Regions from separate parts of the Xanthobacter cornucopiae genome, predicted to be linked through region 1. Evidence: riboswitches for the same ligand, from Rfam matches in the RefSeq annotation. Region 1 holds a riboswitch; the other holds the start of a gene.
The links. A riboswitch is a leader RNA that binds a small molecule or an ion and turns the genes downstream of it on or off. The one in region 1 is predicted to bind thiamine pyrophosphate.
Positions count from the first base shown of each region.

Region 2: another riboswitch for thiamine pyrophosphate. It lies ahead of thiC (phosphomethylpyrimidine synthase ThiC); the one in region 1 lies ahead of thiO (glycine oxidase ThiO).

Region 1 is NZ_CM195531.1:1,903,986-1,908,392, reverse strand. It holds gene V5F53_RS08495 (thiamine phosphate synthase) at 1-331, opposite strand, end outside; gene V5F53_RS08490 (thiazole synthase) at 337-1,116, opposite strand; gene thiS (sulfur carrier protein ThiS) at 1,166-1,396, opposite strand; gene thiO (glycine oxidase ThiO) at 1,402-2,595, opposite strand; TPP riboswitch at 2,584-2,680, opposite strand; gene V5F53_RS08475 (Na/Pi cotransporter family protein) at 2,744-4,407, opposite strand, start outside.
Region 2 is NZ_CM195531.1:232,483-236,889, forward strand. It holds gene pabB (aminodeoxychorismate synthase component I) at 1-539, opposite strand, end outside; gene V5F53_RS01010 (AzlC family ABC transporter permease) at 765-1,517, shown strand; gene V5F53_RS01015 (AzlD domain-containing protein) at 1,514-1,858, shown strand; TPP riboswitch at 1,941-2,049, shown strand; gene thiC (phosphomethylpyrimidine synthase ThiC) at 2,135-4,003, shown strand; gene V5F53_RS01025 (FUSC family protein) at 4,196-4,407, shown strand, end outside.

The DNA.
Region 1 (4,407 bases):
CTGGCCGATGCACGGAGAGGCCCACGAGCGCGCCCGCGCCGAGCAGGGCGCGCGCCCGCGCCGGGTCGGCGCCGTCTGGCAGGTGCACGCCATCGGCGCTCGCGGCGCAGGCGAGCTCCGGAGTGCCGTGCAGGGTCAGGCGGGCGCCGAATGGCGCGGCGGCGCGCCGAATCCGGGCGAACAAGGCCAGTTGCTCGGCCTCCGCCAGGTCCTTCTCGCGCAGGCTGACCCAGCGGCAGCCGCTGGCGCAGGCCGCTGCCACCACGTCCGCGAGGTCGCCGCGTCCCTGGCGGCGATCGGTGATGAGCAGCAGAGGCGGGGCCGGCAGCACGCGGCTCAGCTTCCCACCAGCCCGAATTCGGGGCTGGAGGCTTCGGCGTGCAGCTTCTTCGGGATGCGGCCAGCCAGCCGCGCCAGCCGCCCGCCCTCCACCGCCGCGCGGAAGGCGGCGGCCATGCGCACCGGGTCGTGCGCCTTTGACACGGCGGTGTTGAGCAGCACCGCCGCGCATCCCAGCTCCATGGCCAGGGCGGCGTCGGAGGCGGTGCCGAGGCCCGCGTCGAGCACCACCGGCACTGGCGAGCGCGCGCAGATCAGCTCGATCATGTGCGGATTGGCGATGCCCAGCCCCGAGCCGATCATGGAGCCGAGCGGCATCACCGTGGCCGCGCCGAGGTCCGCCAGCTTCTGGCAGGTGACGGGATCGTCATTGCAATAGGGCAGGACGACGAAGCCCCGGCTCACCAGCTCCTCTGTGGCCTTCAGCAGTTCCTCCACATTGGGATAGAGCAACTCCCGGTCGCCGATCACCTCCAGCTTCACCCAGTCGGTCTCCAGCGCCTCGCGGGCGAGCTCGGCGGTCAGCACCGCGTCTTTCGCGGTCTGGCAGCCGGCGGTATTGGGCAGGATGTGAACGCGGCCGGTGATGAGTTCGGTCAGGCTCTCCTCATAGCCGGCGAGGCTGATGCGGCGGATGGAGGCGGTCGCCATTTCCGCGCCGGAGGCGGCCAGCGCGTCGAGGAACACCTTCTGGTTCGGATACCCAGCCGTGCCCAGGAACAGGCGCGAGGCGAAGCTGCGCCCGGCGATGACGAGGGGATCGGTGCTGGTGCTCATGGGCGTTCTCGGTGTTGTGTTTGTTCTGGGTGTGGCCTTGGCGGGCCCGTCAGCCGCCCTGCTTGGCGGTGATGATCTCCACCGTGTCGCCGTCGGCCAGGGTGGTCTGCGCCCAGGCGCGGCGGGGCACCACGGCACCGTTCAGCGCCACGGCGATGCCCTTGCGCGCGGCATCGAGGCCCTTGGCGCCGATGAGGTCGGCAAGGGTGGCTGCGTCCGTCGCGGCGTCCAGCACCTCGGCGGCGCCGTTCACCGTGAGCGCCAGCGGGGCGGAGGCCATCGGGCTCACTCCGCCGCCGCGCACGGCGCGAAGCGGCCGGCGCCGAAGGGTGCGGCGATCGCATCGAGGCGGCCCTCGAGGACGAAATCCGCGATGACCGTGGCTGTCGCCGGCAGCAGCAGAATGCCATTGCGGTGGTGGCCGGTGGCATAGACGAGCCCGTCCACCTCCGGGCTGGGCCCGAGGATGGGCGCGTCGTCTCGGCTGCCGGGGCGGAAGCCGACCCATTGCTCGGCGATGGGCAGCTCCTCCAGCGCCGGCAGCGCGCGCCAGGCGTAGGTGAGAAGGGCGAGCAGGCCGCCGGCGGTCAGATCGGTATCGAAGCCCTTTTCCTCGGTGGTGGCGCCGAGGATCAGGCGGCCATCGAGGCGCGGCACGATATAGGAGTTCGGAGCCCAGATGACGTGCTGGACCAGCGGCGCGTTGGGATTCATCCGCAAGGCCAGCATCTGCCCCTTCACCGGGCGCACCGGCAGCGGCGTGGCCGGGGTGATGTCCACGCCCCGGCTCCAGGCGCCGGCGGCAAGGATCACCACGTCGGCCGGCTGGAGCGCATCGCCAACCACCACGCCGAGCGCCTTGCCGGCGCTGGTGGCGACGCGGGAAACCGGGCTGTTCTCGTGCAGCCGCGCGCCGGACCGGGCAGCGGCGGTGGCGAGGGCGGCAACCACCTTGCGGTTGTCCACCTGGTGGTCTTCGGCGCTGAGGATGGCACCCGAGATCTGGCCGGTGAGATGGGGCTCGCGGCGCCGCGCCGCGGCGGCGGTGAGCCACGCCACCGGCAGGCCGAGGGCGGTCTGGAGGGCGAACAGGTGCCGCAGCCGGGCCGCGTCATCGGCCGTGAGGCCGATGGTGAGGGTGCCCTCGGTGCGCAGGTCCACGCTGGCGCCCGATTCGGCTTCCAGCTCGGCGGCGAACTGGGGCCACAGGGCCTGGCTGGCGCGGTTCAGGGCCAGCAGTTGCTCTTCGCCCGGCTCGGCCTCGGCGCAGGCGGCCAGCATGCCGGCGGCGGCATGGCTGGCGCCGCGCCCGGCGACGCCGGCCTCATAAATATCCACCGCGCAACCGGCCCGCGCGAGGCGCCAGCCCAGGGACAGCCCCATGACGCCGGCACCGACGATGGCGACGCGTGGACGCGTTTCGCCGGCGGGAGCGGAGCCGGCGGACGGTGACGAAACAGACGACAAGCTCTCGCTCATCGGCATCTCCCTACGCTGGCATGATCCAGACAGGTTATATGGGTATGATCTCAGCCGCGTGCGCGCGGCACCCCAGGCCGTGGGCGCGTATTATCCACGTCGCGCCGTGGATCGCAAGCCGGCTTCCGTGCTTTCCGCCGGGCCGGCGTCAGGCCGGATGGCTGGCGGCGTCGTCGGCGAGGCGGCTGGTGAGCAATTCGCCGCTGCGCTCCAGCACCGGATAGGCCGCCGCCGCGACGATGTGGGCATTGATGAGCTTCAGGTCGCGGATGAGGTCGAGATGCAGCGTGCTCGCCTCCGCCAGATGCACCAGCCCGGAGCGCAGATGGTCGAAATGGGTGCGGGTGGCCAGGCTCTCGCTGGCGCGGAAGGCGGCCTTCTCCCCCGCCAGCAGGCGCGCGGCGCGCGGATCGGCGGTCAGGAACAGGGAGGCGGCGAGGCGCACGTTCTCCCCCAGGCGATTCAACAGCGTCTCCAGCTCGCGCCGGCCCTCGGGCGAGAAGGAAAGGCCGCGCTTCAGCCGCTTGGAGGCGTGCAGCAGCAGGTTGTGGTTCACCACGTCGCCCGCCTGCTCCATGTTGGTGGCGAAGGTCAGGATCTCGTCCACCCGCGCCCGGTCGGCGGCGGTCAGCTCGGCGGGATCCAGGGCGGTGAGGTAGGTTTTGATCTCGCTGTTGAGCCGGTCGAGGATGTCGTCCATCTCCTGGGTTTCCGCCAGCCGGCGGCGGTCGCCGGAGAGCAGCGCGTCGCGGGCGCCCGCCAGCATGTCGCCCACCGTGTCGGCAAGGCGCATGGCTTCGCGCGCCGCCGCCCCCACCGCGACGATGGGCGTCTCGTGGGCGCCGGGCGCCAGGTAGAGCGGGCGGCTCGGGTCGGCGGGGTCGGCACGGTCGGGATAGAGGCGCTGCAGCAGCGCCGAGAACGGGGTGAGCACCGGCAGGAAGGCCGCGGCCGTAATGAGGTTGAACAGGGTGTGGAAGTCCGCGGCCGCCCGCCCGGGGTCGCCCTGGAGCGTGACCATGAGGCGGCCGATGGGCTCGATGAAGACCAGCGCCAGCCCCACCCCCAGCGCCCGGTTGATGAGATTGCCCACCGGCAGGCGCCGCGCCGTGGGGTCGCTGCCGCCGGCCGCCTCCAGCACCGGCGCCAGGGCGCTGCCGAGGTTGGCGCCGAGAATCAGGGCGAAGGCGGCATTGGGCGGCACCACGCCCTGGCTCGCCAGCGACATCACGATCAGCACCACCGCCACCGAGGAATGCACCGCCCAGGTGAGGGCGGCGGCCAGGATCACATCAAGCACCGGCACCGTCGCCACCGCCCCCAGCAGCATGCGCAGGGAGGGCGCGTCCTCCAGCGGGCGCATCAGGTCCACCAGCTGGTGCAGCGCGAGAAGGATGAGGCCGAGGCCGATCACCGCGCGGCCGAGATCATGGGCCAGGGAGCCGCGCTGGGAGCGGAACATGAGCAGCCCCGCCAGCACCAGCGCCGGGGCCGCCGCCGCCATGTCGAACGACAGCACCTGCACGATCAGGGTGGTGCCCACATTGGCGCCCAGCATGGCGGCCAGCGCCGGCACCAGATTGACCAGCCCGGCGGCGGCGAAGCCCGACACCATGAAGGCGGTGGCGGTGCTGCTCTGGAGCAGGGCGGTGATGGCGAGCCCGGCGGTGAAGCCCTGCCAGCGATTGCGCAGCGCCCGGGCCAGAAAGGCCTTCAGCTTCGGCCCCAGCGCCTGTTCCACCGCGCTGCGCACCATGTGGGTGCCCCACAGCAGGAGGGCCGCGTAGCCGGCGAGATCGATCAGCGTGACGG
Region 2 (4,407 bases), 1.7 Mb from region 1:
GCGGGCGGGACGGCGGGGGCATGGGCGATGCGGTCGAGGACCATGGCCGCCCGCTGTTCGGCGCGCCGGGTGCGCAGCTCGGCATCGACCTCCGGTCGGCCGGAGGAGAACAGCACGGCCCGTCCGGTCGCATGGTCGAAGGCCAGCACCAGGTCGTAAATCCCCATCACCATCTCGGGCAGCGGCGGGCGCCCGGGACGCGGGGGCGGCAGGCGCTCCAGGTGGCGGCCCAGCTCGTAGCCGAGGAAGCCGACCGCGCCGCCGCGGAACGGGAAGGCGCCCGCGTGGGGCTCGGCGCCGCCCTCGGCGGCGAGCATGCGGGCGAGGACGGCGAAGGGCGTTCCCTCCACCATCCGCCCGTCCACCCGCACGCCGTCGGCATCGGCGACGAGGGTGTGGAATGGGTCCACCGCGATGTAGGAAAAGCGCGCGCGCGGATCGCCGACGGCAGCGCTGTCGAGGAACGCGCAATTCGGCACGTCGGCGAAAGCGTGAAAAAGGGCGAACGGGTCGCGGTACGGGATGTCGAGACGGAGCACGGGCAGGCGACCGATTCGGGGCAGCGCGATCAGGATGACGGTGCGAGGCCGTGGCGGCAACCGCTCCGCAGGGTTCTTGCACCCTGCCTACAGCACCGTGCCGCCGGGGGAAAGCGCTTCGGGGGATCGGGACAAGGCGAGCCTGTCGAAGCGCCGGCGGAGATGCTATGGCTACCTTATCGATGCTCTCGTCCCCGCCATTCCCACGATTTGCCTGATCCTTCCATGTCCCTGCGGTCTCCTTCTCACAGCCACGATCCCCTCGGGTCGGCGCGCTCCACTCTCGGCTGGTTCTTCCATGGCGCGCGGCATGGCCTTTCGGTGCCGGCGCTGGTGCTGTTCGCCAGCTATGCCGGCTTCGGCGCGCTGCTGCAGGGGGTGGGCTTTCCCATCGGCGCGGGGGTGCTGTCCACGCTGCTGGTGTGGGCGCTGCCGGCGCAGGTGATCCTGGTGGGCGGGCTGGTGGCCGGCTCGGCGCTGCCGGCGCTGGCCTTCGCCATCGCCTTGTCGTCCATGCGGCTGCTGCCCATGGTGGTGTCGGTGGCCCCCTATATGCGCGGGCCGCGCCGGAACCTGCTGGTCGAGCTCGTCTGTGCCCATTATGTGGCGATGACGCTGTGGGTGGAGGGGCAAAGGCTGCTGCCGCACATGCCGGGCGAAGCGCGGGTGCCCTTCACCCTCGGCCTCGGCAACATGCTCATTTCCATCAGCATGATTGGCACCGCGCTCGGCTATCTGATGGCGGGCAGCCTGTCGGGGCCTCTGGCGGCGATGCTCTTGTTCCTCACACCGCTGTCGTTCTCGGTGCTGATGGTGCGCAATTCCACCGGGCTCACCGACTGGCTGGCCCTGGCCGCCGGCTTCTTTCTCATGCCGTTCGCCGTAGCGCTGGACGGCGGGCTGGACCTGCTCATCGCCGGCGTCGGGGGCGGGTCGCTGGCCTATGGCATCGGCCGGTGGCGGCGGAGGCGCGCATGATCGCCACCCTGAGCGAGGGCACGGCGCTGTTGATCGTCGTGCTGGTGGGGTTCCTGCCCACCGAGGTCTGGCGCTCGCTGGCGGTGCTGGCCGGGCGACGGCTGGAGACCGGCAGCGAGGTGTTCCATTGGGTGAAGGCGGTGGCGACGGCGCTGCTGGCGGCGGTGGTGGCGCGGCTGCTGTTCGCCCCGGCCGCGCCGCTGGAGGTGGTGCCGCTGGCGGTGCGGCTGGGGGCGGTGGCGGGCGGCATCGCCGGCTTCGCCCTGCTGCGCCGCTCGGTGTTCGCCGGCGTGCTGGTGGGCGAGCTGCTGCTGGCCGCCGGCATCCTCGCCTTCGCCTGACGCGGACGCCGGGAAAACCGTCGCCGGCGATGACCTTCCGCCAGGTGTGGATTGACAAACCCCGCCGTGGCGCGGACAGTCGCATCGTTCCGAGGGGGGCCCCGAGTTCGGGGGCTGAGAGTGGGCGCGCCGCCCTGACCCTTGAACCTGATCCGGCTCATACCGGCGGAGGGACGGGAACCTGCGACACGCGCCCCGCGCCGCCGCAGTGGCGAAGGCCGCACCCAATCTGCCCCCAGCGAGTTCGGATCGCTCGTGTGCCAGAGAGGATGCGCCATGACCACAGCCGTCGATCCCAGCAAGATCAACACGGGCGGTCCACAGACCGTCACCACCGGCCCCATCGTCGGGTCCCGCAAGCGTTATGTGGAAGTGCCCGGCGCCGATATAGCGGTGCCGGTGCGCGAGATCACGCTTTCCGACCCGGCCGAGGCGCCGGTGCGGGTCTATGATTCCTCCGGTCCCTACACCGAGTGCGCGCCGGCCATCGACCTTGCTGCCGGCCTCCATGGCCAGCGCGAGGCCTGGGTGGCGAACCGCGGCTTCGAGGCCATCGTGCCGCGCGCGGTGAAGCCCGAGGACAACGGCTTTGCCGGCGACCGCCTGGTGGCCGCCTGTCCGGCCGAGCGCACCGTGCGCCGCGCCGCCCCGGGGCAGATGGCGACCCAGTATGAGTTCGCCCGCGCCGGCCTCATCACCCAGGAGATGATCTTCGCCGCCCACCGCGAGAATCTCGGCCGCGCCGAGGTACTGGAGCGGGCCGAGGGGGCCCTTCAGGACGGCGAGAGCTTCGGCGCCGAAATCCCGCCCTTCATCACGCCGGAATTCGTGCGCGCGGAGATCGCGCGGGGCCGCGCCATCATCCCCGCCAACATCAACCACACCGAGTTGGAGCCGATGGTGATCGGCCGCAACTTCCTGGTGAAGATCAACGCCAACATCGGTAACTCCGCCGTCACCTCCTCCACCGCGGAAGAGGTGGAGAAGATGGTGTGGGCCATCCGCTGGGGTGCGGACACGGTCATGGACCTGTCCACCGGCCGCAACATCCACAACATCCGCTCCTGGATCGTGCGCAACTCGCCGGTGCCCATCGGCACCGTGCCGATCTACCAGGCGCTGGAGAAGGTGGGCGGCGACCCGCTCAAGCTCGACTGGGAGGTGTTCAAGGACACCCTCATCGAGCAGGCCGAGCAGGGCATCGACTATTTCACCATCCATGCCGGCGTGCGCCTCGCCTATGTGCCGCTCACCGCGCGCCGCGTCACCGGCATCGTCAGCCGCGGCGGCTCCATCATGGCGCGCTGGTGCCTCGCCGGGCACCGCGAATCGTTCCTCTACGAGCGGTTCGACGAGATCTGCGACATCATGCGGGCCTATGACGTGTCGTTCTCGCTGGGCGACGGCCTGCGCCCCGGCTCCATCGCCGACGCCAACGACGCCGCCCAGTTCGCCGAGCTGGAGACCCTGGGCGAACTTGCCAACATCGCGTGGCAGAAGGGCTGCCAGGTCATGATCGAGGGGCCGGGCCATGTGCCCATGCACAAGATCAAGGCCAATATGGACAAGCAGTTGAAGGCGTGCGGGGAGGCCCCATTCTACACCCTCGGCCCGCTGACCACCGACATCGCCCCCGGCTACGACCACATCACCTCGGGCATCGGCGCGGCCATGATCGGCTGGTTCGGCTGCGCCATGCTCTGCTACGTCACGCCCAAGGAGCATCTGGGCCTGCCCGACCGCGATGACGTGAAGACCGGCGTCATCACCTACAAGATCGCCGCCCACGCCGCCGACCTCGCCAAGGGCCATCCCGCCGCGCAGATCCGCGACGACGCGGTGAGCCGGGCCCGCTTCGACTTCCGCTGGCAGGACCAGTTCCACCTGGGACTCGACCCGGACACGGCGCAGAAGTTCCACGACGAGACCCTGCCCAAGGACGCGCACAAGGTGGCGCACTTCTGCTCCATGTGCGGGCCGAAGTTCTGTTCCATGAAGATCACCCAGGAATTGCGGGCCGAGGTCCGCGCCATGGAGGGGGCCGACGAAGCCCTGTCCGCCGAGGCGCGGGAGCAGGGGATGCGGGAGAAGTCGCGGGAGTTCCTGGCCGAGGGCGGGGAGCTTTATGTGAGCGCAGCGGAATAGCCGTCGCGCCCGATCCTTCCGAAGGCACCAGAACCCGGCCGTCGCGCCGGCCGGGTTCTGGTCGCGCGGGGGGGCTCATCGCGCGGGGGTCCGCCACGCCCGCCCCCGCCACGACACCGCTGAAGCTTTCGACTAATCTTGAGGGCGCCTTGGCGGATGCCGGCCCGGCGACGCCCTTTGCAGGGATGTGGAATGAACGCGGACGAAGCGGGAGCGGCGGCGCGGCAGGACGCGCGGAAGAATGCGCACGGGGACGCGCGTGAAGACGGCCTGTCCCGGCCCAATGCCTGGTTGCGGGAGCTGGCGCGGATCAAGCCGGCGCCCTGGTCCTGGGGGCGGGCCATCCGCTCCGCCCTCTGCATCGGCGTGCCGTTTTCCGTGGGCTATGCCTGTGACGCGGTCAT